3 regions of the Mesorhizobium sp. WSM4308 genome follow, and region 2 is predicted to be linked to each of the others. Evidence: predicted binding sites of a transcription regulator. Region 2 holds the regulator's gene; each other region holds the start of a gene.
What was found. Region 2 encodes PhoB, which activates phosphate uptake and scavenging genes when phosphate is short. Its sites were predicted from a motif close to TGTCATNNANCTGTCAT; they were not measured.

Region 1: CK227_RS30870 (PhoX family phosphatase) is a predicted target of PhoB. The motif match lies at 1,893-1,909, and genes of this name have one in related genera.
Region 3: phnC (phosphonate ABC transporter ATP-binding protein) is a predicted target of PhoB. The motif match lies at 5,020-5,036, and genes of this name have one in related genera.

Annotation. Positions count from the first base shown of each region.
Region 1 is NZ_NSFW01000021.1:130,748-140,891, forward strand. It holds gene CK227_RS30870 (PhoX family phosphatase) at 1-1,830, opposite strand, end outside; gene CK227_RS30875 (hypothetical protein) at 2,104-2,595, shown strand; gene CK227_RS30885 (response regulator transcription factor) at 2,728-3,390, opposite strand; gene CK227_RS30890 (sensor histidine kinase) at 3,387-4,778, opposite strand; gene CK227_RS30895 (hypothetical protein) at 4,964-5,302, shown strand; gene CK227_RS30900 (phosphatase PAP2 family protein) at 5,331-6,041, shown strand; gene CK227_RS30905 (helix-turn-helix transcriptional regulator) at 6,337-6,615, shown strand; gene CK227_RS30910 (hypothetical protein) at 6,682-6,933, shown strand; gene CK227_RS30915 (DNA-3-methyladenine glycosylase) at 6,988-7,614, opposite strand; partial or broken gene CK227_RS30920 (nuclear transport factor 2 family protein) at 7,599-7,730, opposite strand; gene CK227_RS30925 (PQQ-binding-like beta-propeller repeat protein) at 7,842-8,696, opposite strand; gene CK227_RS30930 (helix-turn-helix transcriptional regulator) at 8,810-9,604, shown strand; gene CK227_RS30935 (adenylate/guanylate cyclase domain-containing protein) at 9,864-10,144, shown strand, end outside.
Region 2 is NZ_NSFW01000003.1:226,014-236,157, forward strand. It holds gene CK227_RS06855 (sugar ABC transporter permease) at 1-802, opposite strand, end outside; gene xylF (D-xylose ABC transporter substrate-binding protein) at 947-1,987, opposite strand; gene CK227_RS06865 (ROK family protein) at 2,261-3,505, shown strand; gene CK227_RS06870 (hypothetical protein) at 3,595-3,858, shown strand; gene phoB (phosphate regulon transcriptional regulator PhoB) at 3,947-4,636, opposite strand; gene phoU (phosphate signaling complex protein PhoU) at 4,656-5,363, opposite strand; gene pstB (phosphate ABC transporter ATP-binding protein PstB) at 5,389-6,192, opposite strand; gene pstA (phosphate ABC transporter permease PstA) at 6,189-7,040, opposite strand; gene pstC (phosphate ABC transporter permease subunit PstC) at 7,044-8,027, opposite strand; gene pstS (phosphate ABC transporter substrate-binding protein PstS) at 8,094-9,149, opposite strand; gene CK227_RS06905 (PAS domain-containing protein) at 9,667-10,144, opposite strand, start outside.
Region 3 is NZ_NSFW01000004.1:386,988-397,131, forward strand. It holds gene CK227_RS09930 (carbon-phosphorus lyase complex subunit PhnI) at 1-684, shown strand, start outside; gene fosX (FosX/FosE/FosI family fosfomycin resistance hydrolase) at 681-1,100, shown strand; gene CK227_RS09940 (alpha-D-ribose 1-methylphosphonate 5-phosphate C-P-lyase PhnJ) at 1,097-1,996, shown strand; gene phnK (phosphonate C-P lyase system protein PhnK) at 1,993-2,769, shown strand; gene phnL (phosphonate C-P lyase system protein PhnL) at 2,772-3,479, shown strand; gene CK227_RS09955 (DapH/DapD/GlmU-related protein) at 3,476-4,093, shown strand; gene CK227_RS09960 (DUF1868 domain-containing protein) at 4,179-4,889, shown strand; gene phnC (phosphonate ABC transporter ATP-binding protein) at 5,115-5,972, shown strand; gene phnD (phosphonate ABC transporter substrate-binding protein) at 6,121-7,029, shown strand; gene phnE (phosphonate ABC transporter, permease protein PhnE) at 7,083-8,054, shown strand; gene phnE (phosphonate ABC transporter, permease protein PhnE) at 8,058-9,425, shown strand; gene CK227_RS09985 (sugar phosphate isomerase/epimerase) at 9,473-10,144, opposite strand, start outside.

The DNA of each region.
Region 1 (10,144 bases), on a different contig from region 2:
GGTCTGGTCGTCAGGCGCAAACAGCGGGCCGCACATTTCCGCGCCGATCGGCACGCGGAAGAACAGTTTCGAGGTTGCCCGCGCGGCCCCCTCCGTGTCGACCGCCCACAGGCCATCGGTGCGGCCGGTGACCTTCGGGCCCTGGCCGTCGGTAGCGACCCACAGGCGCCCGGCCGAATCGACCGCGCAATTGTCGGGCATGCCGAACCAGCCATGGGCCGTCGTCGCCGTCGAGAAGGTGGCGCCGACATCGGCAACCGACGGATCGCCGCACTTCAAAAGCACTTCCCATTTGCCCTTGGCGGCCGTGAAATCGCCATCGGTCTCGGTGATCTCTATAATGTGGCCGAAGGCATTCTCGGCACGCGGATTGGCGGCATCGACCTGATCGGGCTTGCGCTTCGAATTGTTGGTCAGCATGACATAGACCTTGCCGTTGACACCATTGGGCTGGATGTCCTCTGGCCGGTCCATCTTGGTGGCGCCGAGCAGATCGGCGGCGCGCCGTGTCTCGATCAGCACGTCGGCCTGGCCGGCGAAGCCGTTCTCGGCGGTCAGCGGCCCTTGGCCGAAGACGATCGGCAGCCAGTCCACCGTGCCGCCCTCGGCGAATTTGGCGACATGCAGCGTGCCCTCGTCGAGCAGGTTCTTGTTGGCGGCATGGTCGTTAGCGCTGAACGTGCCCTTGGTGACGAATTTGTAGACATAGTCGAAGCGCTCGTCGTCGCCGAGATAGAAGACGACGCGGCCGTCCTTGGCGACGATGGATTCGGCGCCCTCATGCTTGAAGCGGCCCATGGCGGTGCGCTTCCTCGGCGTCGATGCCGGATCGTTGACGTCGACCTCGACGATCCAGCCGAAGCGATTGGGTTCGTTCGGCTCCTTGGCGAGGTTGAAGCGGTCGTAATGCGCGCCCCACTCATAGGCGCCTTCCGGAATGCCGAGCCGCTTGTAGTTGGCGGCTTCCTTGTGGCCCTCGGGCAATTCGCCGGAGAAATAGCCGTGGATGTTCTCCTCGGCCATCACATAGGTGCCCCAAGGGGTGACGCCGCCGGCGCAGTTGTTGAAAGTGCCGAACACTTTCGTGCCGGACGGGTCGGCATTGGTCTTGACGCGGTCATGGCCGGCGACCGGGCCCGACAGCGCCATCTCGGTGGTGGCGGTGATGCGGCGGTTGAGCTTGCCGTCGCGCACCACTTGCCATTTGCCGCCCTCCTTGCGGATCTCGACGATGGTGCCGCCATGCGCCGCCATCTCGACATCGACCTGCTCCTTCGCGAGCGGCGCCACCTCGGCCTTCTTCTTCCCGTCCTTCTCGACGATCGCAACGATGCCCGGAAACATCAGATGCGGATTGGTGTATTCGTGGTTGACGACGAGCAGGCCGTGTTCGGCCGAGCCGTCGATCGCGACGTAGCCGACATAGTCGTTGTTGTAGCCGAACTGCCTGGCCTGCGCCTCGGCCGACTGTTTCGTCGGGTCGAACTCCGGCGAATCCGCAAACAGCGGATCGCCCCAGCGCAACAGCACGTCGGCGTCGTAGCCCGGCGCGACATGATGCCTGTCGTCGATGCCGGCCTCGAGCTCGTCGAATGTGAAGGCGGAGCCTTCCGCGGCGCGGGCATCGTCGGCGGCGATCATGGCCAGCGGGCCGACCGTCGCGGCGATCGCCGAGACGGCGAGCGATCCCTTCAGGAATCCCCGGCGCGAGAAGCGCGCGGCGATGATCTCACCCATGGTGCGGTTGTCGGTGGGATTGGTGGCCGGTCCTTCGTTTTCCTCGAGCAGGCTGGTGCGGAATCGGGCGTCAGGGGAGCGATGTTCGGTCACGAAAGGCCTCTGGCTTTGGAGTGGCTGGAGCTTGTTGCCTGTTCGACCCCTACGCCAGGCCGATCACATTTTCGTGACATCATACAGGCCCGAAGGCTCGGGGCGAGGCGACTTGCTCGCGCGCACCTCGGACTTTGGTCCAACCTTGCGCTTGCAAAAGTCCTGGAGGACAAACGCAACGGTCGGAGGTCGCTTCCGGCCAATACATCTTTCGGCGATGTTGCTCGTTGCAACGTTGGGGTGGGGGCGCCGGCTCAATCGACGGAGATCAGGATGCACGGATCGATCACGGCCCGGTGCCGCCGGCTGACGCTCGTTTCGGCGGCGGCCCTGGCACTGACCATCGTTCCCTATCGAATTGCCCTGCACGGCTCGGCCCCCGGAATCGAGGCCGCATCAGCACAGGCCAGTGGTGGCGGTGGTGGCGGTGGCGGCGGCGGTAGTGGCGGGAACAGCGCCGGCGGTAACAGCGGCAACAGCGGCAGCAGCGACAACGGAAATGCAAACGGCGGCAATTCCGCAACGGAGGGCAACGGTGACAACTCGGCGTCCGGCAAGGGTCAGAGCACCAAAGACGTCGGCCATGTCAACGGCACGACCGGTGACAAGGTCGAGGTGAGCGGCAGCAAGATCACGGTCACTCATCCCGACGGCATCACCGAAAAGATCGAGAACGGCCGTTTCAGAATGAAGGATGCGCTGGGTCGCACGATCATCGACCGCCGGGCCACGCCGGCCGATGTCAGCCGTCTGAAAGCCTTGTGAAACTGGCCAGCAGGCAACGGCCAGCGCTTTGCCCGGGAAAACCGTTTCACACTTTTCCTGGAATTGCTCCAGCGCTTTGGTTTTGCCGCAATTCCGGACGGAAAACCGTTTCACACTTTTCCTGGAATTGCTCTAAGAGCGACTTCTGTCCCGGTCGCGGAACTCACGCACCATGAGAGCCGCTTCAGTGCGGTTTCGCACATTGAGTTTGGACAGCACCCCGGTCATGTGGTGCTTGACCGTCTTCTCCTGCAGCTCCAGGCGCAAGGCAACCTCCTTGTTGCTGAGCCCCTCCGCCACCAGCCGCAGGATTTCCGCCTGCCGTTCGGTCAGTTGCCGCAACCGGTCCGCCACGCGGTCGGCGGATTGCGGGGACTGGAGATCGGAAAGCAGCCGTGCCGACAGCGTCGGCGTAAGGTAACCCTCGCCGGCTGCCACATTGCGCAGGATGTCGGCGAGCGCGCGAGATCCGACGCCCTTGAGGATATAGCCCTGCACGCCTGCGTTCAGCGCCGTGGTTACATCGGCATTGGTCTCCGAAACCGTCAGCATGACGATCTTCTGGGCGGGATGGTCGGCAAGGATGCTGGCAACTGCGGACAGACCGCCGCCCGGCATGGAGATGTCGAGCAGCAAAATGTCAGGCTGCACCGTCGAGGCGATGCGTTCGGCATCCTGCGCTGTCGCGCCTTCGCCGACGATCTCGAAACCTCCGATCTCCGACAGGCTGCGCGTCACGCCTTCACGAAATAGCGGATGATCGTCGACAATAGCGATGCGGATAGCGCCAATCATGCTTGCTCCTCGATCGAAAGACTGATCACCAATCGCGTGCCTTGCGCTCCGGTCAAGGTCTCGAACTGGCCGCCAATGCTTTCGACCCGCTCCCTGAGGCCGGCGAGCCCCAACCCATCGACCCGCGCCGGATCGAAACCCGGCCCGCTATCGGACACTTCGACAAAAAGCCTGCCATTCTTCATCCCGGCCCGCACCGTCTGATCCTTGGCCCGCCCGTGGCGATAGGCATTGTTCAACCCTTCCTGCACGAAACGATAGATGCTGATCTTTTCGGAAGTGCCGAGATCAGGCAAATGCCTGGGCAGCGTGAGCAGCACGGACGTTCCCGTCCGGTGCTGATGTTCGTCGACCGCCATCCGCAATATGTCCGTTGCCGCGGCCGTTTCGATCTGCGGCAAGACGAGACCGGTGCAGATACCGCGAATTTCGCGCATCGCATCCTCCAGCGTCTTGCGGATCATCGCGACCTCGGTCGCGCGGTTTTCGCCCCAATGGCCGTCGCCGGAGAATACCGGGCTGTCCATGCGCAGCGCCGCCAGGGCCACCAGCTGCGCCGGTCCGTCATGCAGGTCGGCGCCGATCCGGCGCAAATATCGTTCGTTGAGCGCGGTGGCGCGGCGCGACGCCCGCTGCACACGCTGCCGCAAGGCACTGTTTTGCGTCACCAGGCCTTGCAACTCCGACACCTGGCGGCGCAGCGCTCCGCGCTGATCGTCGATGGTGCGGCTGGCGCGCAGCACGATGCTCGACAGCAGCAGAAAAGCCGTCAGGGTGGTACCGGCCACGATCAGCCAGCTCGACAGCAGGGCAGAGGCCAGCGTGGCCTTGAAATCGGTGGCAACCTCGAAGAATTCGGTGACGGCCACCACCTCGCCCGACCAGGGTTCGCGCACCGGATTGTAAATCTCCAGCAACGGCACGCCCACGGCCTGCTCCTTGCTTTCGGTTTCATCGAACGCATCGAATTGGGCGGTGACGTTGCCCTGGAAGGCGGACCGCAGATCGTCGGTCAGATCAAAGCGGCGGCCGATCAAAGTTGCATCTTTCGCGTAGAGCACAGTGCCGTCTCGGCGCCAGAGCCTGAACGAGACCAGGCGCTTGCCGAGCGCGCCCTGGCCGAGCGTCTCGTCGAGCGCCTGCTTGACGGACTCGCTGAGCTCCTCGCTCTTGCGCAGGTCCGGCAGCAGCGGCGCGATCACGCTGTCGACATAGAGCGCCGTCGTGGCGGCCGAATTGCGGGTGACGCCGTCCCGGATCTGCGACGTCACCCAGGCACCCACCACCAGCATGACGGCCAGCAGGCCAAAGCCGCCGGCAACGAGGAATTGCAGGGCAAGGGAAAGCTCGCTCCAGCGCCGCGCCAAATTCTGCAGAATACGAATCATGAGTCCCTGATCGCCCTTGGATCGAACAAGCTGGACGATATCGGCACATTGAGCCTCAGTCTTGCCGTTGCCAAGACCTTCGTTAGCAAGACCTTCGTTAGAACGAGGTCGCTTGACGTGTCGAGGCGCTTGGGAAACAAGGTCCGCGGCACATGCGGCGGCAGCCGCTTCGAGGGGATGGGACGTTGAGTTTTTCGGGACTGGTGCAGCTTGGCTTTTCGACGGTGATCTTCCTTTTGGCGGCAACCGCCGCCAAGCAATGGGGACTGGCGCCGAGCCTGGGCAAGATCCTGTTGACGCTCGCGCTCTACTCCCTGGGCAATCTGATCATGCTGCGGCTGATCCGCGAATTCGGCATGTCGGTGTCGTTCAGCCTCTCGGCGGTCATCCAGCTGGTCTCGGTCAACGTCGTGGCGCTGGTGTTCTTCGGCGAGCGCGTCAACGCGCTGCAGGCCACCGGCATCGTGCTGGCGATCGCCGCCGTGGCGCTGATCACGCTCGGGCCCTATCTGCAGGGGAGTTGATCGAGATGAAGATTGCGACACCGGCCCGATGAAAGACACCGCAAGCACCCTGCTCAACCGCATCGAATTCCCGGTGCTGCTGGCCGGCCTGGTCATCGCCGGCGGCCTTTGGGGCTACGTGGAACTGATGGAGGTGGCGCGGGCAACCGCGCCGCACGCCTTCGACACCGAAATCCTGCTTGCCTTCCGCCAGGTTGGCCAACCGGCAATCCCGATCGGCCCATCGTGGCTGGAAGGCGCCATGCGCGACATCACCAGCCTCGGCAGCGCCAGCGTGCTGGTGCTGATCACTTCGGCAACGATCCTCTATCTGCTGTTGATCCGCCGGCCGGGGACGGCCCTTCTCATCTTCGTAGCCGTGGCCGGCGGCCAGGTGCTGTCGAGCCTGCTGAAAGTCGGCGTCGACCGGCCGCGGCCCGAGCTCGTTTCGCATCTGGTCAGCGAGACGTCGCTTTCCTTCCCGAGCAGCCACGCCATGCTGTCGGCGGTGACCTATCTCACGCTCGGTTCGCTCGCGGCGCGCTTCCTGCATGGCAGGGCGACGAAGATCTACGTCTTGTCGCTGGCCGTGCTGACGACGGTGCTGGTCGGCGTCAGCCGCATCTATCTCGGCGTCCACTGGCCGTCGGATGTGCTGGCCGGCTGGTGCGCGGGCTTCGCCTGGGCGATGCTGTGCTGGCTGGTGGCGCGGGTGTTGCAGCGCCGCAAGGTGGTGGGCGACGATGCCGACGGCGCCTGACTGCACCCTCGGGCTTGCGCTCAGATCAATCGGTTGATGAGGTGTCCACCACAGCCTGCCAGAACCAGAACCATCGAAAGCAGGCATGCCGATGTCATCAAGGTCTTGAAAATATTCAACCGCGTTACCCCTGCCCAGATGGGCAACACCCTAGCCTGCAATCCTCGGGAAGTATCGGGAAAAATGGACAATCAGGCGAAGGCGCTTACGCGTCAAACATTCATATTGATGCTTGAAACATCATGACAATGGCATTACACATTATTCCTGCAGACTCAGACATGGGGTCCGGCCGATGATCACTGCCGCGCAGATGCGTGCCGCAAGGGCCTTGGCCGGCATCGACCAGAAGACGCTCGCCGAACGCGCAGGCGTTTCGCTTCCGACCATCCAGCGCATGGAAGCGAGCGATGGCGTGGTCCGGGGCGTGGTCGATACGCTGATGAAGGTCATCCAGGCGCTCGACGAGGCCGGGGTGGAGTTGATCGGCGAGAACCAGGCCAGCGAACGCGGCGGCAGGGGCGTGCGCCTCAAACCCGCCGTGCCGCCAGATCGCAGGACTGAGCCGGCATAAGTCGCGACGGCGACCGCCGACATTCCTGCCGACGATCCCGCCGCCTTCATGTGCGGAAGGCAGTCCATGGATCAGACACGGCAGGCAGTGCATCAACCGACCCATAAGTCGACTCGTGGGTCGGCCCGAGGGTCGGCAAGCCCGACATTTGCCGAGTTATTCACGCCCAAGCTGGTGACGGTCTGGCGCGAAGGCTACCACCTGCCGGGGGCCTCTGCGCAAATACGGCGCACCCTGATCAACCACGGCGTCAAGCGACCGCTGGTGACCTATGCCGCCTCGATCAGCGATGCACGGACGCAACTGGCGGAGAAATGAGAGAGGCAGCCCCGTCGCAGCCAGCGTGCCTCAAGGGAGGAGGGCTGCCGGCCGTCATGGGTTGAGCGAGCTCGGACCGCTGACGAACGGGCTTCCCCTGACATAGAACCGCAGCAGCCGGTCCGCATCCTTGGTAATGCCGATCCTGATGCCCTGCCCGATGTCGCCGGCTTTTTGGCCGTCCTTCGCCAGCCATAGAGGCCCTTTCCGGCAAAGGTCGAGCCCGTCGAGCGACCGGTCGATCCGCAGCGCCGCCGCCAGCCTGCCCGGCCCGCGCGCCAGGTCGCGCAAGCGCTCGACGCCGCGATTCTGACGCATGATGGCGATCCCCTCGAGCGGCTCGAGCGCCCGGATCAGGACGCCGGTTCCGGTACCTTCCGCCTCGCTTGAGACATTCAGCATCATGGAGACGCCATAGGCGAGATAGACATAGGCGTGGCCGCGCTCGAGGAACAGCGAGCGGTTGCGCCGGGTCATCCCCCTGAAGCCATGCCCGGCGGCGTCGCCCACGACATAGGCCTCGGTCTCGACGATGCGGCCGCTGACCATGCCCTCTGGCAAATCGCGCACCACCAGCTTGCCGATGAGGAAGCGGGCGAGCGCGACCGTCTCGCTAGGCAGCTCAGGACGGGCGATCGGCGGATGATCTTCCCCATGGCTCACGGCATGCGCTCGCCCGATTGCGGATAGTCGAGCACCGCATCCTCCCGGTAGATCTCATGCTCCGCTTCGAAGTCGCCGGCATCGGAGGCAGCCCAGTGACGATCCAGAGCCGTGGGGATGCCCCAGTCCTCCATGGCAATGTCTTCCATCGCAATCCTCCTTGACCGTCATCGTGGGATGGACCGTCGTAGCACGGTCCATCCCACGGCCGTTAGCGAGAGGTCGCGCGGATCGGCCCTGAGCCCTCAGTCGAGCTTCAGTGCCGCGATTTCGCCCTCGTTCATCAGCGGCACGTAGAGGATCGACTTGCCGTCGGTGCCGATGTCGGCGCTGCCCGGCTTGAAATGCGCCACCGCTTCCGGCGCGCCGCCGGCCTTGTAGCGGTAGAGCGTGCCGGTCATGTAGGCGGTGGCATAAATGGTGTCGCCAACAGCGATGACGCCGTCGAGGTCGGCGAATTTCTGCGCGCCGGGCAGCGGCGAAATCGCCTTGCTGGCGAGATCGATGGCGAGCAGCCCGCCCGGCTCCGCCGTGCTGAAGTCGGGCTTGATGCCCTTGCCCCAGGAGGCGACGATCAGCCTGTCGCCGTCGGCGAAGACGCCGTTGGGCGAAGCCAGCAGCGCATCGCTGACGAACAGCTCCGGCCGGTCGCCATCGACGCGGTAGATCGTGTCGGCCAGCATGTCGCTGACATAGACCTTGCCCGTGTGGTCCGAGGTCATGTCGTTGAGGAAGACGGCATTCGGCACCACGATGCTGGCGATCAGCCTGCCGCTGGCCAGATCGACGACGCGGACCTTGGTGATGTCGGCGACATAGAGCTTGCCGCCCGATATCGCCATGCCCTTGGGCGCGTCCATGCCGTCGGTCCAGTGCTGGGTGATCGTCTTGCCGTCGAGGGACAGCACCGAGAGATAACCATTGCCGTCGGCGGCGCCGGGATTGCCTACGATGTTGGAGACGATGATGCGGTTGTTGGCGGCGTCGAACAGCGCCGATTCCGGCTGTTCGAGGCCCGTGGCGCGCCAGAGCTCACCGGCCTGGGCGGCTGGTGCGGCGGCGATACCGATGGCGACGACAAAGGCTGAGAGGCGGTTCATGGCTGTTCTCCTGTGATGACAGGCCAGAGCTAGGATTTTCGATACTTTTCGGAAAGCCTAATTGCCACTAGTATCAAATATCGATACGAAACCGCTGGCAAGAGGTGCATCCCATGAACGGTCTGATCTTCGAGGCGCTGAAGCGGACGCTGAAGGCCAAGGGCGTCACCTATCGCGAGCTTGCCGAACGCATGGGCGTTTCAGAGCCGACGGTGAAGCGCATCTTCCACGAGCGCAACTGCAAGCTCGACCGGCTGGTGGAGATCTGCACGGCCGCCGGCGTCGAGCTGGAAAACGTGCTCGGCTCGATGAACCGCGGGCCGGGGCCGGTCAACCACATCGCACCCGAGATCGAGCGCCGGCTCGCCGGCCGGCCGGCGCTGCTGTTCATCTTCGTCATGCTGTCGGAAAAGTTCACGCCTGAAGGCATCATGCGTTCACAGGGCCTGAGCGAGGCCTCGATGTTCCTCTATCTGCGCGACCTCGAGGAACTCGGCCTGATCGCGCTCGGCCGGGGTCTTTCGGCAAGATTGCTGGTCGAGACGCCGATCCAGTGGAATTTCGAAGGGCCGCTGAGGCCGCTGTTCGAGATGACCAACAAGAATTTCATCGGCTGGGCCATCACCCATATCGACAAGGAGGCGACCTTCGTCAGCTTCTCCAGGCGCATGCGGCCGGAAACGGCGGAGATGGTGCGGCGCGAGGCGGAGGAGCTCGCCGAGCGCGCCAAGCTGCTCGCCCATCACGACCAGCATACGACGCCCGAGGACGGGCTCACCGGCTACAAATTCACCTTTGCCTTCGGCGCGACGCCGTTTCCCGCGATCATGCCGATCGGCTCGCACCCGCGCGATGCCGGCGCCCAGCCCCCCGCTCCTGCAAAGGGACGCCGTCCCTTGCCGGCCTGACCAATCATCCCAAGCAGGATTGCATCTGGCGGCTGAGCATGTCGCGCCCGCTCCGGCGGCGCCGACTGCCACCATTCGCCACCAGCTTGCCGACCGGACGAGCCATGCGACCAGCGATGCCGACCGCGCCCATAGGGCGCGCTGGGATAGAACAGATCCGGCACCAACATTCGTGATAGGATTCGCGCACCGATTTGCCAGACTGTAGAGGACGGCTTGCCGAATGCGTGACACGCCCCCGTGAAATCGAAGTGATCCTATGCCGACCGCACCAACACTTGAACTTCGCCGCTATTCGCGCCTGAAAAATTTGCGGGCGCGCGCAGAACGCCACGGTGCTGCATTGCAGTTCTGGGCGCGTACGGCATCGCTCGCCGTGATCTTCTGCTTCTTTTCATTGATCAGCCGCTGGGATGCTTCGCTGCTCTTCGTGCTGGCGGGCCTCGTGCTGTTCCAGCTCGTCGGCCTGATCCAGTTTCTCTTTGCGCGCCGTCGCACGGCGCGATGGTGGATCGGTTACCTTGTCGGTACGCTGGACAT
Region 2 (10,144 bases):
TGCCGATCGGCCATGGATAGGAATTGGCGATCCAGACGGCGCCAAGGATAGCGGCGCAGGCAACCACGCCAAGCAAGGTCTCGGCCCAAACGGGGCGCAGCGGAAAGTGGAACCGCTTGCGCTGCGACCTGCCGTTGAGCAGCATGAAGGCGACCGCCACACAGGCGACGACACCGACGATCCAGCTGGCGGTGGCGCCGATCGAGCCGCGTGGTCCGCCGCCCATCAGCTGGAAGGTCGTGTCGAGCGGCGCGACCGTGCGCCCGCTGGTGATCAGCCACGCCATGCCGCGCCAGACCAGCAGGCCGCCCAGCGTCACGATGAAGGCCGGGACCTCCATATAGGCGATGATGAAGCCCTGGAACGCGCCGATCAGGAGACCAAGCGCCACGCCGGCCGCCAGCGCGATGATCCAGAGCCAGGGGTTTCCAAGCTGGAAACCGACGACGCGGATCAGGAATTCGGCCTGCGCCACGCCCATGATCATGCCGATCACACCTTCGACGGATCCGACCGAGAGGTCGATGTTGCGCATGACGATAACCAGCACCATGCCTGTCGCCATGATCGCGACCGACGAGGTCTGCACCGACAGGTTCCACACATTGCGCGGCGTCAGGAAAAGCCCGCCCGACAATATGTGGATGCCGACCCAGATGACCAGCAGCGCGCCGATCATGCCGAGCATGCGCGTATCGAGCTCGGTAGCCTTGAGGAACCGTCCGACGGCGCTGAGTTCGGATGCACGCGCCCTGTCCGCTGCCGTGCTGCCGACCGGTTGATTAGAGGTCGTGTCGGTCATGCTGTCCTCCCACCGGTTTACCGTCTGACGCGGGTACCGAACATGGATGCTATTTGCTTTCCGCGGTCATTTGAAGCGGGAAGCCCCTCGAGAAACGCCGCGGCTTTTGGGCCGCGGCGTCGATATCGAACGGTATTGCGCCGTTTAGTTGCAGGCGGCGACGCTGCCGGCGGCAACGCCCGCGCAGACTTCGTCCTTCTTGATCCAGCCGGCATCGATGACGACGTTGAGATTGTCCTTGGTGATGGCGACCGGGGTCAGGAACAGCGACTTGACGGTGTTGCCGCCAGGCGTCGTGAAGTCCTTCACACCGGCGATATCGGTCATCTTCTTGCCGTCGGCCAGCTGCGAGGCGATCTCGGCGGCGTTCTTGCCGAGTTCGCGCGCGTCCTTCCACACCGACACGGTCTGGGTGCCGAGCGCGATACGGTTCAGCGCGGCATGGTCGCCGTCCTGCCCCGAGACCGGCACGGTGCCGGCAAGCCCCTGCGCCGTCAGCGCCGCAACGACGCCGCCGGCGGTGCCGTCATTGGCCGCGACGACCGCGTCGACCTTGTTGTCGTTGGCGGTCAGGAACTGCTCCATGTTCTTCTGGGCGTTGGCAGGCAGCCAGCCGTCGGTATAGGCCTCGCCGACATTCTTGATCTTGCCGCTGTCGATGGCGGCCTTGAGCACTTCCATCGAGCCTGCGAACAGGAAGTCGGCATTCGGATCGGCGCCCGAGCCCTTGATGAAGACATAGTTGCCTTCCGGCTTGGCCTTGAACACCGCGCTGGCCTGCAAACGACCGACTTCCTTGTTGTCGAAGGTCAGGTAGAAGACGTCCTTGTTCTCGATCAGGCGGTCATAGCCGACGACCGGAATGCCTTCGTCCAGCGCCTTCTGCACGGCCGGGCCGATGGCCGAGGCATCCTGGGCCAGGATGATCAGCGAATTGGCGCCCTGCGAGATCAGGCTCTCGACATCGGTAAGCTGCTTGCCGGGATTGGACTGCGCGTCGGCGGAAATGTACTTGTCGCCGGCGGCCTCGATCGCCTTCTTCATGGCGGCCTCGTCGGTCTTCCAGCGCTCTTCCTGGAAGTTGGACCACGAAACGCCGATGACCTTGTCTTTCGCCTGCGCGACCGACGCAAGCGTCAGCGACATGGCGACACCCGCCAGGATGGCGGCCGTGAATCTCTTCATGATATTCCTCCCTGCGCCGCGTATGGCGCGACCAAACTGGCCCTAAGGCCGGCACAGAGGCCCTATTTTTTCGAGCCCCGAAAAAACACTGATCCAACACCGGAACGCTGTCAACAACGATTCTGATGGATTTTGATGTCCCTCTGAATTTTTTTCGAGCTTCGCAATAAATAAATGACAGCACCGGCCGCTTCTGCCAGTATTTGACCGTGTCGCCGGCAGCGTTCGAGGGAGGCCGGAAGGACCGCGGCGACCGGGAGGATGTGAAAAAACATGTCGGTCGGAATCCGCCACGACGATCTGCGCCGGCGCAACCGCGCGATGGTGATCGCGGCCGTGCGCCAGGCTGGCCGGCCCTCACGCACCGAGATCGCCGCGACCACCGGCCTCAGCCATTCGACCATATCGGCGATTTCCTCAGACCTGATCGGCGAAGGCATCCTGGCCGAGGGCAAGCCGAGCGAGGCCGGCGCGCTGAAACGCGGCAGGCCGCAGGTCGGCCTCGGCCTCACTCCGGAGGCCGCGGCTGTGATGACCGTGGTGCTGTCGCTGAATTTCCTGTCGGTCGCAGTCATCGACTATGCCGGCCAGGTGATATCTGAAGAACAGCGCCGGCTGGACACGCTGACCATGTCGCGCGAGGCGCTGATCGGCGAATGCGTGGCCATCGTAAGGCGGCGCCTCGAAGATCCCGACATTGACGTGCGCAGCGTCGCCCGCATCGCGCTGGCGATCCAGGGCATCACCGATACCGAGGCCCGGGCGATGCTGTGGTCGCCGATCACGCCGCAGACCGACATCGCCTTCGCCGACATACTCGAAGCCGAGTTCGGCATCCCCGCCACCATGGAAAACGACTGCAACATGATGGCGGTGGCGCTGCGCAGGCGCGATCCCGAGCGCTACCGCGACGACTTCATCGCCATCCTGCTTTCGCACGGCATCGGCATGGGGCTGGTGCTGAAGGGCGAGCTGTTCACCGGCACCCATTCCTCGGGCGGCGAGTTCGGCCACATGATCCATCGGCCCGGCGGCGCGCTCTGCCGCTGCGGGCGGCGCGGCTGTGTCGAGGCCTATGCCGGCAATTACGCCATCTGGCGCAATGCCAGGCAGCTCGGCGAGGACACCGAGCCGGTGGCCGATGTCAGCGACGCGCAGATGCGGGCGCTGGCCGCGACGGCACGGGAACGGGACGGACCCGAGCGCGAAGCCTATCGCAAGGCCGGCGAGGCACTGGGTTACGGCCTCGGCAGCCTGTTCGCGCTGATCGATCCGGCGCCCGTTGCCATGGTCGGCGTCAGCGCCGCCGCCTTCGATCTCATCGAGCCGGCATTGCGCGAGGCGATCGCCCAGACCGCTGGTGGCCAGCACTCGGAATCGATCTCCTTCGACACCGAACCGAACGAACTGCCGCTGATCCGCGAAGGTTGCGCCATGCGCGCGCTGACCTTCGTCGACCAGGAGATTTTCGCGCCGGGCGTGCAGGCAAGAACGGGTGCCGGAAAGAACGTTGCCTGACGGTCAGGACGAAACTCGATCATTCTGAACGACCGCGTTCGGCCCGTTGCGACATCAATTGGCAATGTGTCTGCCTGTATGATCTGCTGATGTCCCGTTCGTTGGTGATCAACTTCAACATAGATCAGGCCGAGTTTTACGGCCTCGTCCATCGTGTTCGCAACTTCGGCGAGGACGTCTACCGCTTCCTGCGAACCAACGGCTGGGGCGAAATTATTATCGGCGAGGTCGACGCGGCCACTACGCAGCTGATCATTCGAGACATCAAACATTCAAAGCTCCAGCGCGTTGCTGTATGGGTCGAAGAGGAGATGAGGCGGCAACATCTGTTGGGAGAAGTCGAAGTCCGCTGATCACCCTCTTCACGGCATTGGCGACTACCTGCTGATTGGAGTTTCGATCTTGGAGCCTCATCCCGATTTTATCGGGATGAGGCAAGCTCTAGTCTTCCCGGATCGCGTAGCCCGCCCCACGAATGGTACGGATGACATCCGGCATGCGACCATTGTTGACCGCCTTGCGCAACCGGCCGACATGCACGTCCACGGTACGCTCGTCGATGTAGATCGTCTCGCCCCAGACATTGTCGAGCAGCTGGCTGCGCGAGAACACGCGGCCAGGATGGCGCATCATGAATTCGAGCAGGCGGAATTCGGTCGGCCCGAGCCGGATCTCGCTCTTCTTGCGGTAGACCCGGTGCGATTCACGGTCGAGCACGATATCGCCGACCTTGAGCACGCTGGACAGCACTTCCGGCTTGGCGCGGCGCAGCAGCGCCTTGATGCGGGCCATGAATTCCGGCGTCGAGAACGGCTTGACCAGATAGTCGTCGGCGCCGGTGGAAAGCCCGCGTACACGGTCGCTTTCCTCGCCCCGCGCGGTCAGCATGATGATCGGCAGCCGCTCGGTCTCGGGCCGCATCCGCAATCGCCGGCAGAGTTCGATGCCGGATACCGCCGGCACCATCCAGTCGAGCACGAGCAGGTCGGGCACGTTCTCCTGCAGGCGGATTTCGGCTTCGTCGCCGCGTGTCACCACCTCGACCTGGTAACCCTCCGATTCCAGATTGTAGCGGAGGAGCACGCCGAGCGGCTCCTCGTCCTCCACCACCATGATGCGTGGTGCGATCATCGGTTGGTTACCCCTGCGCTCAGGCCGCCGGCGCCGACATCGCCGTCTCGTCCTGTTTTGGACGGTTGGCGGGCAGCTGCGTGCCGGTCAGGACATAGTACGCATTCTCGGCGATGTTGGTCACGTGGTCGCCGATGCGTTCGAGATTCTTGGCGCAGAACAACAGATGCGTGCAAGCCGTGATGTTGCGCGGATCTTCCATCATATAGGTCAGCAGTTCGCGGAAGACGGAGGTGTATTTGACGTCGATGCGCTCATCGTCGGCGCGCAGCTTCGCCAGTGCCGCGGCATCGCGCGCCGCATACTCCTCGATGACGCCCTGCACCTGGATCAGCACCAGCTGCGCCATGGCGTCGATGGAATGCGACAGGTCGCGCGGCGTGGCGCTGAGGCCGACAGTACCGACGCGCTTGGCGATGTTCTTGGCAAGGTCGCCAATGCGTTCGAGGTCGCCGGCCATGCGGATCGAGCCGACGACATGGCGCAGATCGTCGGCCATCGGCTGGCGCTTGGCGATCAGCGTGATGGCGCGGTCGTCGAGTTCGCGCTGGCGCGCATCCATGATGGCGTCGTCGGAGACGACGCGCTGGGCGAGCGCATTGTCGGAGTTCAGCAGCGCCTTGGTGGCGCCGCCGACCATCGAGCCGGCGAGATCGCCCATGTCGCTGATCAGCCTGCTGATCTGTCCGAGATCCTCGTCGAAGGCTGCGACTGTGTGTTCGGCCATGATCCTGGTCCTCGTATGCGTGCGATCAGCCGAAGCGGCCGGTTATGTAGTCTTGCGTGCGCTTCTCGCGGGGCGACGTGAAGATCTTCTCGGTGCGGTCGAATTCGACCAGTTCGCCCAGATACATGAAGGCGGTCTGCTTCGAGACGCGCGCCGCCTGCTGCATGTTGTGGGTGACGATGACGATCGTATAGTCGGCCTGCAGCTCGTCGATCAGCTCCTCGATCTTGGCGGTCGACAGCGGGTCGAGCGCCGAGGCAGGCTCGTCGAGCAGGATGACTTCAGGCTTCACCGCCACGGTGCGGGCGATGCACAGCCGCTGCTGCTGGCCGCCCGACAGGCTGAGGCCGCTAGCATTGAGCTTGTCCTTGACCTCGGTCCACAGTGCCGCGCGCTTGAGCGCCTGCTCGACGCGGCCGTCCATCTCGGCCTTGCTGATCTTCTCGTAGAGCCTGACGCCGAAAGCGATGTTCTCGTAGATCGACATCGGGAACGGCGTCGGCTTCTGGAACACCATGCCGATCTTGGTGCGCAGCAGGTTGAGGTCCTGCGAGCGGTCGAGAACGTTCTGGCCGTCGAGCAGCACCTGGCCCTCGGCGGTCTGCTTGGGATAAAGCTCGTAGATGCGGTTGAAGACGCGCAGCAGCGTCGACTTTCCGCAACCCGACGGGCCGATGAAGGCGGTGACGCTGCGCTCGGGCAGCGACAGCGTGATGTCCTTCAGCGCCTTCGACTGGCCGTAGTAGAAATTGAGGTTCTTGACCTCGATCTTGGCCTTGGTCGCCGCCTCTGCGGCGATCGTCATGTCTGGAGACAACATCTGGCTCATTTGTCCTCTCTGCGTCCGGTCAGGCTGCGCGCAAAGATGCTGAGCGCGAGAACCGTCAATGTGATTATGAGTGCACCGGTCCAGGCCAGCTGCTGCCATTCCTCATAGGGGCTGAGAGCGAACTGGAAGATGGTGACAGGCAGGCTGGCCATCGGCGCGTTGAGATTGCTCGACCAGAACTGGTTGTTCAGCGCCGTGAAAAGAAGCGGTGCGGTTTCGCCGGAGATGCGGGCGATGGCCAGCAATATGCCGGTGACGATGCCCGAAAGCGCGGCACGATAGGCAACCGAGCGGATGACCACCCAGCGCGGCGCGCCGATCGCGGTGCCGGCTTCGCGCAAGGCGTTGGGCACCAGGTTGAGCATGTCCTCGGTGGTGCGCACGACGACGGGGATGACCAGGATGGCGAGTGCCACGGCACCGGCGATCGCCGAGAAATGCCCCATCGGCCGCACCATCAGCTCATAGACGAACAGGCCGATGATGATCGACGGCGCCGACAGAAGGATGTCGTTGATGAAGCGCACCACCGTGGTGAGCTTCGAGAAGCGACCATATTCGGCCATATAGGTGCCGGCCAGCACGCCGATCGGCGTGCCGACGATGATGCCGATGATGGTCATCACGATGCTGCCGTAGATGGCGTTGAGCAGGCCGCCGGCGTCGCCGGGCGGCGGCGTCATTTCCGTGAAGACCGAGAGGGAGACGCCGGCCAGGCCCTTGTAGAGCAAGGCGCCAAGGATCAACGCCAGCCAGGCAAGGCCGATGCAGGCGGCGATGACGCACAGCGCCATCATCACGCCATTCTTGCGCTTGCGGCTCTGGTGAAGCGATGCGGCCGTCGACATCGGTCAGGCTCCCGTGCGGGCGTCGATGCGCATCAGCATGTAGCGGGCGATGGCAAGGATCAGGAAGGTGATAACGAACAGGATGAGGCCGAGCGCGACCAGCGAGGAAGTGTAGAGGTCGCCGACCGCTTCGGTGAATTCGTTGGCGATGGTCGCCGAGATGGTCGTTGCCGGCGCAAACAGCGACGTCGAGATGCGGTGCGCGTTGCCGATGACGAAGGTCACCGCCATCGTTTCACCGAGGGCGCGGCCGAGGGCGAGCATGACGCCGCCCATGATGCCGATGCGGGTGTAGGGAATGACGACCCGGCGCGTGACCTCCCAGGTCGTGCAGCCGATGCCATAGGCCGATTCCTTCAGCACCGACGGCACCGTATCGAAGACGTCCTTGGTGATCGAGGTGATGAAAGGCAGAATCATGATGGCCAGGATCATCGCCGAGGTCAGCAGGCCGATGCCGTAAGGAGGGCCTGCGAACAGGCTGTTGAGGCCCGGAATGCCGTGGAACACGCTGATGATGAAGGGCTGCACCGTCGTCTGCAGAAACGGCGCCAGCACGAACAGGCCCCAGATGCCGTAGATGATCGAAGGGATGCCCGCCAGCAGTTCAACCGCCATGCCGATCGGACGCCGCAGCGGGCGTGGGCAAAGCTCGGTGAGGAAGATGGCAATGCCGATGCCGAGCGGCACGGCGATCAGGATGGCGATGGCCGAGGTGATGATGGTGCCGTAGATCGGTGCCAGGGCGCCGAACTTCTCCGTCACCGGGTTCCAGCTTTCGCTGGTCAGGAAGGAAAAGCCGAAGGTCGACAGGGCTTGCCAGGAACCGGCAAACAGCGAGATCGCAACGCCGCCGAGCAGGACCAGCACCAATATCGCGGCGGCGCGGGTTGTCGCGTGGAAGATTGCGTCGGTCAGTGCGAACCGTCGAACGGTGGCATCGCGCGAACTTCTAACGGCTGGCAAGGCTTCCTGGACAGCGCTCATGTCAAGCTCGGCTCTTTCGGTTGAAGGAAAAGGAGCGCCGCGGGCGCGGCGCTCCTTTGAAGGATGTTACTCGCCAACGTAGACGGGCTTGCCGCCGGCCTGGATGTCGGCCTTCCACGAAGCCTTGACTAGGTCGACGACGCTGTCGGGGATCGAGACGTAGTCGAGCGCCTTGGCGGTTTCCTTGCCGTCCTTGTAGGCCCATGCAAAGAACTTCAGGGCTTCGCCGGTGGCAGCGGCATCATCCGGAGCCTTGTGGATCAGGACCCAGGTCGAGGCAGCGATCGGCCAGGTGGTGTCGCCGGGCTCGTTGGTGATGATGACGTTGAAGTTCTTGGCGCCCTTGAAGTCGGCATTCGAAGCGGCAGCGCCGAAGGATTCGAGCGACGGCTCGACGACCTTGCCGGCTGCGTTCAGCATCTTGGAGTAGGACAGGTTGTTCTGCTTGGCATAGGCGTATTCGACGTAGCCGATGCCGCCGTCCGTCTGCTTGACGGTGTTGGCAACGCCTTCGCTGCCCTTGGCGCCGACGCCCGTCGGCCATTCGACGGCGGAGTCCGAACCGACCTTGTCCTTCCAGTCGGGCGAGAGCTTCACCAGATAGTTGGTGAAGTTGAAGGTGGTGCCCGAGCCGTCCGAACGATGCACGACGGCGATCGCGGTCGACGGCAGGGTGAGACCGGGGTTCAGCGCCTTGATCGCGGCATCGTCCCAGGTGGTGATGGCGCCGAGATAGATCTGGGCGAGCGTCTTGCCGTCGAGGACGAGTTCGCCCGGCTTGACGCCGGTCAGGTTGATGATCGGCACGATGCCGCCCATCACCATCGGGAACTGCACGAGGCCGTTCTTTTCCAGATCGGCGTCGGACATCGGCTTGTCGGTGGCGCCGAAGGTCACGGTCTTGGCGATGACCTGCTTGATGCCGCCGCCCGAACCGATCGACTGATAGTTGAGGCCGATGCCGGTGTCCTTCTTGTAGGTGTCGGCCCACTTGGCGAACACCGGATAGATGAAGGTCGAGCCAGCGCCGGAAAGATCAGCTGCGATGGCTGCGGAAAGGGTGAAGGTAGACGCTGTAGCCATTGCGATCGCAACGGCCGCCGAGCGGATGAAATGTCTCATGTGGCCTGCTCCTGTTCGGAAGATGGTCTCTCGGCGCCATTCCAAACCAGCGCCCGCTGAGGCCAATAGCCTTGGATTATTACAGTCGCATGACAGTTTCGTGTCAGCCCGGTAACGCGTCGCCGGCTGTGCAAAAGGCGGTCGCGTCGGATGGCCGTGGCCTGATCCGGGTTTGCGCCCGGAATCAGGGACTTGAGCCATCCACCGGCCGGAGCCGCCGCCGGATTCGACGGGGCTTTCTCGGATGAAGAAAATCCGGACGGGAGCGCGTTGCTCAAGGCCAGAGCGTGTCATGGCCGGGCCATCGCCAAAAACAGGTCCGTTGGGGTAGGTTGACGCTGTTTGTTGCCGGCGGTCGCTGCTCCCGCCCGTAACTGCAAGGGGCGGAATTCGATTTTGCCATTGTCCCGGCTCGGCGCCGGCTTTGGTATGGTGCGATCGCACCATAGGCATTGCACGCAGGGGTAGCAGCATCATCCGCGATTGATTCGGATCCTTGGAACCGGGCGACGCCGTGCTATCCCGCGTTGCGCTGGACCTGGCGGCCGGCGCCGAGCCAGCGCTCGACTTTGTCCAGCAGGGCCCTGGGGCTGATCGGCTTGGGCAGATAGTCGTCCATGCCCGCCTCTAGGCAGCGTTCGCGATCGCCCTTGAGCGCATGCGCGGTCACGCCGATGATCGGCACATGCGTGCCGGTTTCCTGCTCCAGCCGGCGGATCGCGGCGGTCGCCTCGAGCCCGCTCATCTCCGGCATCGAGACATCCATCAGGATCATGCATGGATTGAGCTTGCCGAAAGCCTCGAGCGCCTTGCGGCCATTGCCGACGATCTCGAAACCATGGCCGGTCTCGCCAAGGATCTGGGTGAAGACCATCTGGTTCACCTCATTGTCCTCGGCCACCAGTATATCCAGCCTGTGTCCATCACCGCCAGTGACGGGCAGCCGAGGCCGAACCGGCGGCGGCTGCAATTGCGCGCGTTGTTCGGACAGCGCC
Region 3 (10,144 bases), on a different contig from region 2:
CGGCGCGAGACGGAAGCGCAGGCCATGCCGCGCGTCTCGGCGATCCTCGCCCGCGAAGGCCTGATCGAACCGGACGGCGAGATGCCGCAGGACCATGTGCCCGGCGACATCACCCGCGAGCCGCTGGAATTCCCGATGGCGCGCGACATCCGCCTGCAGGCGCTGTCGCGTGGCGATGAAGGTTTTCTTCTGGCACTCGGCTACTCCACCCAGCGCGGCTATGCCCGCAACCATCCCTTTGTCGGCGAAATCCGCATCGGCGAGGTCGAGTTGGAACTCGATGTTCCCGAACTGCCCTTCGCAGCACCCCTCGACACGGTGCGGGTCACCGAGTGCCAGATGGTCAACCAGTTCAAGGGCTCGGCCAAGGCGCCGCCGCAGTTCACCCGGGGCTACGGCCTGGTCTTCGGCCAGAGCGAGCGCAAGGCGATGGCCATGGCGCTCTGCGACCGCGCCCTGCGCGCCTCCGAGCTCGGCGAGGACATCATCGCCGCCGCCCAGGACGAGGAATTCGTCATCTCGCATTCCGACAATGTCCAGGCGACCGGCTTCGTCGAGCATCTGAAGCTGCCGCATTATGTCGACTTCCAGGCCGAACTCGACCTCGTGCGCCGCATGCGCGCCGAATATGAGGCCCGCGAAAACCCCGCGAGGGTCGACGAGAAGCGGGAGGCCGCGGAATGATCGAAGGCCTGTCCCACATGACCTTCATCGTTGGCGACCTCGAGCGGATGACAAGGATACTCGAGGGCGTCTTCGACGCGCGCGAGGTCTATGCCAGCGACGCCGAGCAGTTCTCGCTGTCACGCGAAAAATTCTTCCTGATCGGCGACATCTGGATCGCCATCATGCAAGGCGAGAAGCTTAACGAACGCAGCTACAACCACATTGCCTTCAAGATCGATGACGCCGATTTCGACCGCTACGCCGAGCGCGTCGGCAAGCTAGGCCTCGACATGCGCCCGCCGCGCCCACGCGTCGAGGGCGAAGGCCGCTCGATCTATTTCTACGACGACGACAACCACATGTTCGAACTGCACACCGGCACGCTCACCGAGCGGCTGGCGCGCTATGCCAAAGGACTTGAGGTCGCATCATGACCGATATCGCCACCTACAACTTCGCCTATCTCGACGAGCAGACCAAAAGGATGATCCGCCGGGCGATCCTCAAGGGCATCGCCATCCCAGGCTATCAGGTGCCGTTCGCCTCGCGCGAAATGCCGATGCCCTATGGCTGGGGCACCGGCGGCGTCCAGGTCACCGCCTCGATCATCGGCCCCGATGACGTGCTGAAGGTCATCGACCAGGGCGCCGACGACACCACCAATGCGGTGTCGATCCGCGCCTTCTTCAAGAAAGTCGCCAATGTCGCTGTCACCACCGATACCGCCAGCGCCACCATCATCCAGACCCGCCACCGCATCCCCGAACATCCGCTGACCGCGGGCCAGGTGCTGGTCTACCAGGTGCCGATCCCCGAGCCGCTGCGCTTCCTCGAACCGCGCGAGACGGAAACGCGCAAGATGCATGCGCTGGAGGAGTATGGCCTCATGCATGTGAAGCTCTACGAGGACATCGCCAAGCACGGCCGCATCGCCACCACCTATGCCTATCCGGTCAAGGTCGAGGGCCGCTATGTGATGGACCCCTCGCCGACGCCGAAATTCGACAATCCCAAAATGCACCGCTCGCCGGCCTTGCAGCTGTTCGGCGCCGGACGCGAGAAGCGCATCTATGCGGTGCCGCCCTTCACCGATGTCGTCAGCCTCGACTTCGAGGACCATCCATTCGAGGTGCAGACCTTCGACCAGCCCTGCGCACTGTGCGCGGCCGAGAATGTCTATCTCGACGAGGTCATCCTCGACGACCATGGCGGCCACATGTTCGTCTGCTCCGACACCGACCATTGCGAGAAGCGGCGCGAAGAGGGCCATCGCGGCCATCTTGCTCCGGAAATCCATCTTGCTTCCGAAAAAATGGAGCCGGCACAATGACCGACGAACCGCTGCTGCGCGTCTCGGCGCTCTCCAAATTCTACGGTTCGCGCGTCGGCTGCGACAACGTCTCCTTCGACCTGTGGCCGGGCGAAGTCCTGTCAGTCGTCGGCGAATCCGGCTCCGGCAAGACGACGCTGCTCAATTGCCTGTCGACGCGGCTGCTGCCGTCGTCGGGCACCGCCAGCTACCGCATGCGCGACGGCCAGTTCCGCGAGCTCTACCGCATGAGCGAGGCCGAGCGCCGCTTCCTGATGCGCACCGACTGGGGCTTTGTTCACCAGAACCCGGCCGACGGCCTGCGCATGACGGTGTCCGCCGGCGCCAATGTCGGCGAACGGCTGATGGCGGTCGGCGACCGCCACTACGGCAAGATCCGCGCCACGGCCGTCGACTGGCTGTCGCGCGTCGAGATCGAGGAAGACCGTATCGACGACGAGCCACGTGCCTTTTCCGGTGGCATGCGCCAGCGCCTGCAGATCGCCCGCAACCTCGTCACCGGCCCACGGCTGGTGTTCATGGACGAACCGACCGGCGGTCTTGACGTCTCGGTGCAGGCGCGCTTGCTAGATCTCTTGCGCGGGCTGGTCACCGATCTCGGCCTCGCGGCCATCGTCGTCACCCACGATCTCGCGGTGGCGCGCCTGCTGTCGCAGCGCATGATGGTGATGAAGGACGGCCGCGTCGTCGAAAGCGGCCTCACCGACCGCGTGCTGGACGACCCGCGCGCGCCCTATACCCAGCTTCTCGTTTCCTCCATTTTGCAGGTGTAGCGATGCCAACCCCGCTCGTTGTTTCCGACGTCGCAAAAAGCTTCACCATGCATCTGCGCGACGGCATCAAACTGCCCGTTATCGCCGGTGTCTCGTTCTCGATCAAGGCGGGCGAATGCACCGTGCTCGGCGGCCCGTCCGGGGCCGGCAAGAGCTCCATCCTGAAGATGCTCTACGGCAACTATGCCGTCGACGAGGGGCAGATCATCGTCAGCCACGAGGGCGGACTGATCGATCTTGCCAACGCCAGCCCACGCACCGTGCTTGCCGTTCGCCGGCAAACGATCGGCTATGTCAGCCAGTTCCTGCGCACCGTGCCGCGCGTCTCGGCGCTCGATGTCGTCGCCGAGCCGCTGGTCGAGCGCGGCGAGGACCGCGAGGCCGCCAGAGGCAAGGCGCGCGCCTTGCTGGCGCAGCTCAATTTGCCGGAAAAGCTCTGGGCGCTGCCGCCGGCGACCTTCTCCGGCGGCGAGCAGCAGCGCGTCAACATCGCGCGCGGCTTCATCACCGAGCATCCTATCCTGCTGCTCGACGAACCAACCGCCTCGCTCGATGCCACCAACCGCGACGTGGTGATCGAACTCATCGCCGCCAAGAAGGCGGCGGGCGTCGCCCTGCTCGGTATCTTCCACGATCATGATGTGCGCGAGGCCGTTGCCGACCGCATCATCGACGTCACCGTTTTTGCTCCAGGAAAACTCGCCGCATGACCAGGAAATTGTCGGAGACGCCGCTGGTCCATCCGACGGCGGAGGTGCACAATTCGACGCTTGGCCGCTGGACCGAGATCGCCGACCGCAGCAGAGTTTCGGAAAGCGAACTCGGCGACTATTCCTACATGATGCAGGATTGCTCTGTCTGGTGCGCGACGATCGGCAAGTTCGCCAATATCGCGGCAAGCGTGCGCCTCAACGCCACCAACCACCCGACCTGGCGGCCGACGCTGCATCACTTCACCTACCGCGCCTCGGACTATTGGGACGACGCCGAGCATGAGAGCGAGTTCTTCGCCCAGCGCCGCGCCAAGCGCGTCACCATTGGTCACGACACCTGGCTCGGTCATGGTTCGACCGTCCTGCCGGGCGTCACCGTCGGCGATGGCGCGGCGGTTGGTGCCGGGGCGGTTGTCTCGAAGGATGTCGCGCCCTATACCATCGTCGCCGGCGTGCCGGCCAAGCCGATCCGTGAGCGTTTCGACCGCCGCACCGCCGAACGCTACCAGGCGCTGGCCTGGTGGGATTGGGACCACGTGCGGCTGCGCGCTTCGCTCGATGATTTTCGCGAGCTGTCGGCGGAGGCCTTCCTGGAGAAATACGAGGGATAGTTCCTCACATCATCGTCATTCTGGGATCCGTTCATATCCCTGACACAGGACTCGGACAGGACGCCATCTCCCCAAGGAGATTGCCATGCTCGACACCGTCAGACCCTCGCTCGCCGGATTTTTTGCCGGCTCCAATCCGACCCCGCCGGCGCATCTCGGCACGCGCTACGACACCTCGGGCAATTTCCTGACCGAGCCCGGCAACACCGTTGTCAGCCATCTCGTCAGCGGCTCGCCCTCCGAGGCCGTGGTGCTTGCGGTGCGCGAGAAGATGCTGGCGATGCCCGACGCCGACCGGCTCGCCTTCACGCCCATTTCCAGCCTGCATATGACGCTGTTCCAGGGCATCATCGAATATCGTCGCCGCTTGCCTTACTGGCCGCAGGACGTACCGCTCGACACCAGCATTGACGCCATGACCCGCCTCTATCTGGAGCGCCTTAAGGGCTTCGAGGGCTTCGGTCCTTTCAACATCAAGGTGATCGAAATCGTGCCCACCGGTCTCACCGTGGCCGGCGCGACCGACGAGGACGTGCGCATCATGCGTCAATGGCGCGATGCGCTGGCGGTGCCGTTCGGCTATCGGCACCCCGATCATGACGCCTACGTCTTCCACATCACCTTTGCCTATCAGATCCAGCGCCTCGCCTCCGATCGCGCCGCCGCGTGGCAGGCTCTGTTCGACGATTGCCTGGCGCTTTTCGCAAGGCAGGCTCCGACAATCGAGATCAAGGCGCCCGCCTTCTGCGCCTTCCGCGACATGAAGCACTTCGAGGAATTGCTGGTGCTCGGCTGATCGCCGACAAGGCGCCAATGCATGTCGCCCGAAAGTGGCCCCGGGAGAACGACATGCATAAAGCCAAATACCTGGAGCGCGTCGCATGAATTCGTTTCAGCGACGCGCTTCGGCCGTCGCGCCTGTGGAGCGTAACAAAACTGACATGCTGGCGACATGGCAGGTTCATGTGGCTGCGTTAGGCGAGGGCCTGACGATCAACAAGGTCGGGACTGGAACCTGCTCATGTCAGCAAGCTCTGCCACGCTCGAAATCCGCGGCGTCAGCCGACGATTTGGCAAGAACACAGCCGTCAGCGACGTCAACATCTCGATCCCGCAGGGTCAGATGGTTGGCGTCATCGGCCGTTCAGGCGCTGGCAAATCGACCCTTCTTCGCATGATCAACCGTCTTGTCGACCCCAGCCAGGGGTCGATTTTTTTTGACGGCGCCGAGGTCTCCCGGCTGCGCGGCTCGCCGCTGCGGCGCTGGCAGCGCGATTGCGCCATGATCTTCCAGCAGTTCAACCTGGTGCCGCGCCTCGACGTGCTGACCAACGTCCTACTCGGCAAATTGAACCACCGTTCGACCCTGTCCAACCTTCTCGGCATGTTCTCGCGTGCCGAATGCGCCGAGGCGGTCGCCGCGCTCGAGCGGCTCGACATAGCCCGCACCGCGCTTCAGCCCGCCGGCACCTTGTCTGGCGGACAGCAGCAGCGTGTCGCCATCGCCCGCGCCATGATGCAGCAGCCCAAAGTGATCCTCGCCGACGAGCCGATCGCCTCGCTCGACCCGCTCAACGCCAAGGTGGTGATGGATTCGCTGCAGGACATCAATCTGCGCGAGGGCATCACCGTCGTCACCAACCTGCACACGCTCGACACCGCCCGCGCCTATTGCAACCGCATTATCGGCATGGCCGCCGGCAAGGTCGTCTTCGACGGCCCGCCGGAAGAGCTCAACCGTGAGGCCGTGCGCGTCGTCTATGGCGCCGACAGCAATGGCGCAGAGATATCGGAGGCCATCACCTCCACCAGCGTTGCCTTCAAGCAGAAGATCGCAGCATCCGCCGGACCGCTCGAACCCGCATTCCCGGGTTACTGAGCCCATGATCCCGAAAAGTGGAATCCGGTTTTCGGGAAAGATCATGGGCCGAGAAAGGGCGGTTGGGATCGTCCGCCCGCGTCAAGGGCACTTGTCAAGATCAAGAACGCTGCCGGCGCGGGGCCGGAACTTACAGGAGAGACATCAAATGTTCAGGAAGATGGTTTTCAGCGCCGTTTCGGTGCTCGCCATGGCAACCAGCATGGCCCACGCCGCCGACATGAAGGAATTCCGCGTCGGCATTCTGGGCGGTGAAAACGAGACCGACCGGCTGCGCAACTACCAGTGCCTGGCCGATCATCTGAAGGCCGAATTCGGCTTCGAGAAGGTCTCGCTGTTTCCTGCCGCCGACTATGACGGCGTCATCCAGGGCCTGCTCGGCGGCACGCTCGACTTCGCCGAACTCGGCGCATCCGGCTACGCCAGCGTCTATCTCAAGGACCCGAGGGCGGTGACCCCGATCCTCACCACCAAGCAGACCGACGGTTCCACCGGCTATCATTCGATCGGCCTGGCTCTGAAGACCTCGGGCATCACCGACATCAAGTCGGCCAAGGGCAAGAAGCTCGGCTACGCCGATCCGGACTCCACCTCGGGCTACCTGATCCCGCTGACCCAAATTCCGAAGGACACCGGCGCCTCGAACGAAACCTTCTTCGCTTCGACCCAGTTCAACGGCGGCCATGAGAACAACATCCTGGCCGTGCGCGACGGCAAGGTCGATGTCGCGGTGGATGATTCCTCCGGCATCGGCGACTTCAAGAACGGCTTCACCTCCGGCACCTTCCACAAGGTCGTCGCCAAGGGCGCCGTCGACCCGAACGACTTCGTCGAAGTCTGGCGCTCGGGCCTGATCCCGAACGGCCCGCTGGTCGTGCGCACCGCGCTCGGCGAGGAGATGACCGCCAAGCTCGCCGCCTTCTTCACCGAGCTGCCGAAGAAGGACAAGGCTTGCTTCGAGGGCGTCGAAGGCGGCGATTTCACCGGCTACGTTCCGGTCAAGCCGGATTTCTACAACGTCATCGTCGAAGCCCGTAAGGCGGCCATCGGCGGCTAACGGCGAAATCGAAAAGGGCGGTGTCAAACACCGCCCTTTTTGCATCTCCGATCATGACCCTCTCCGTGACAGCCCCTTCTTTGACAACCCCTTCTGGCGCGCCCCAGCAGATGGCCGATGCGTGGAGACGCCAGACATCGCTGCGCCGGTTCTATACGGTGCTCGGCGTCGGCCTGCTGCTGGCCGCGATGTTCGCCAGCATGTGGTTCGCCGACGAAGCAAATGCCGGGCACTTCTTCGACAGGCTGCCGCATATTCTGGATTTCCTAAGCTGGCTGGTCCCCAAGGACTGGAACGACGTCTGGCGGGCACTGTTCGACATTGCCTCGCCGCATGACACCGGCACCCAGGAATACAATTTCCCGCTCGGCCGGATTTATGTCTGGGGCGGATTCTACATTCCCGAATATTTCGAGCTGATGCTGACCACGGTGAACGTGGCGCTGGTCTCGACCTTCATCGGCTTTATCTTCGCGGTGCCGTTTTCCTTCATCGCGGCGCGCAATCTGACACCTCATCCGGCCCTGCGGCTGATCGTCAAGCGCTTCATGGAGCTGCTGCGCGCGTTCCCTGAGATCGTCATTGCCGGCCTGTTCGCGGCCATCGTCTCCATTGGCCCGATCGCCGCCATCATCGCCATCGGCCTGCATTCGATCGGCGCGCTCGGCAAGCTGTTCTATGAGATCAACGAAAACATCGACATGCGCGCCGAGGAAGGCCTTCGCGCGGTCGGCGCCAACTGGTTCGAGCGCGTGCGCTTCGCCGACCTGCCGCAGGTGCTGCCCAATTTCATGTCCTACACGCTGCTGCGCGTCGAGATCAATGTCCGCGCCTCGACCATCATCGGCGCCGTCGGCGGCGGCGGCATCGGCGAGGAATTGAAGCTCTCCATCTCTCGCGGCTTCGGCGCCAAGACGCTGGCGCTGGTGCTGCTCTTGTTCACGACCATCTTCATCATCGACCAGTTCTCCGCCTGGCTACGCCGCAAGCTGGTCGGCGAACAGGCCTTTATGATGGGCGCATAAACCATGGCGACAATGACCGCCGAGGAGATATTGTCGATCGAGGAGCGATATCCGCAAGTGTTCCGGCGGCCGCTGTACAAACGCTTCGCTCCGCTGTTCCTGTTCATCGGCATCCTGACCTATCTCGTCTATGTCCTGTGGTTCTTCAGCCTGCCGCAAGTGCTGCGGGAATCGCACTGGGAACGTCTGCCGCTGTTCCTGACACAATGGATCAGCTACGACCTGCAACCGGAATTCCGCCTCGACCAGCCTGAGATCACGCCAAAATACCCGCGCTTTTCCGCGCTTGGCGAGAACCCCAACCCCGACTGGGTGATCAGGAATCGAGACGGCACCTTCACCGTGCTGATCGATGGTCCGGCGAAATCCGTCACCTTCGACAAGGCGCAGGCAACGATCGTGGCCAACGGCCAGACCGTGCCGGTTTCACTGACAAGCGGCAAGCCGGTGATATCAGGCCCGGTGCCGGACTGGATCACCGCGCACGACGACGAGGTGGTTGCCAAGATGGGCTTCGTCGGCGAGGTGCGCGTCACCGTCGACCGCGTCAAGGTGCGCAAGCGCTTCCTCGGCTGGGCGAATTTCGTCTTCGATACGCGCTCGCCCTTCTTCGGCAAATCAGCGGGAGAGGTGATCTCGCTGATCGTGTCCGGGCCTGAACTGAAGCAGGGCACGTCGAACCTGGCGCTGGCAGGCGACAACATCTGGAACAACGCCCAGTGGCAGCATGGCGACGTTTGGACGAAGCTGCTGCAGACCATCGTCATGGCGTTCCTGGGCACGCTGCTTGGCGGCATCGTCGCCTTCCCGCTCGCCTTCTTCGCCGCCCGCAACATCACGCCGAGCGGCGTGCTCAGCCAGGTCCTGAAACGCTTCTTCGACTTCATGCGCTCAGTCGACATGCTGATCTGGGCACTGTTCTTCACCCGTGCGTTCGGCCCCGGCCCGCTTGCGGGCAGTGCCGCGATCTTCTTCACCGAGATCGGCACGCTCGGCAAAACCTACTCCGAGGCGCTTGAGAACATCGACGACAAGCCGCGCGAAGGTGTGTTGTCGACCGGCGCCAACGGCCTTCTGGTGCAGCGCTACGGCGTGATGCCGGAAGTCATCCCGGTCTTCATCAGCCAGACGCTCTACCAGTGGGAGTCCAACACCCGCGGTGCCACCATCATCGGCGCCGTCGGCGCCGGCGGCATCGGCCTGAAATTGTGGGAAGCGATGCGCACCAACTCCAACTGGGCCAACGTCTTCTACATGGTGCTGCTGATCCTGCTGGTCGTCTTCATCTTCGACAACATCTCGAACTTCCTGCGCCGCCGGCTGAGCCGGACGATTCACGACTACAACAGACTTCAGGCCGAGCAGGGGTGATGCCCTCGGCTCCAGGATCGACAGCGGCTCAAAGCGCCTTCGTGGTTCTAAGCGGCTTTCCTCCACCCATTCCTGATATGCTTATAGCCCTCGCGATAAACTGCTTCCGGCGTTTCGGAAAAATCGCGCCACACCTTTGTCGCCGCCGCCAGATCCTTCAGCGACCGTCCGAAGGCCTCGATCGTCAGCCAGTCGTCATAGCCGCTCTTGCGGATCGCCGCGAACGTCTCTTTCCACGGGATGTTACCGCGCCCCGGCACGCCGCGATCGTTCTCCGATATGTGGATGTGCACGACATTCCTGCGATGCTTCGTATAGGCGCCGATCGGGTCGGCCTCCTCGATATTGGCATGAAAGGTGTCGTACATCGCCTTGATATGCGGTCGGCCGACGGCATCGATGTGCTCCGACAGATCCGCCATCGTGTTGAAAAGATAACATTCGAAGCGGTTCAGCGCCTCCAGCCCGATGGTCACGTTCCGCGTGCCGGCATGGTCGCCGATGGCGCGCTGCGAGGCGATGGAACGGTTCTTCTCGGCGGGTGTCGGCCCTCTGCCGGAAAAGGCGCCGAGCGTCGAGTGCAGCGGCCCGCTGAGCGTCCTGGCGCCGAGCGCGTCGGCGCAATCAACAGCCCATTTCATGTAAGCGATACCGGCCTTGCGCGTTGCCGCATCCGGCGAAATCAGGTTCATTGCCGGATCGCCCATCGCCGAGACCGC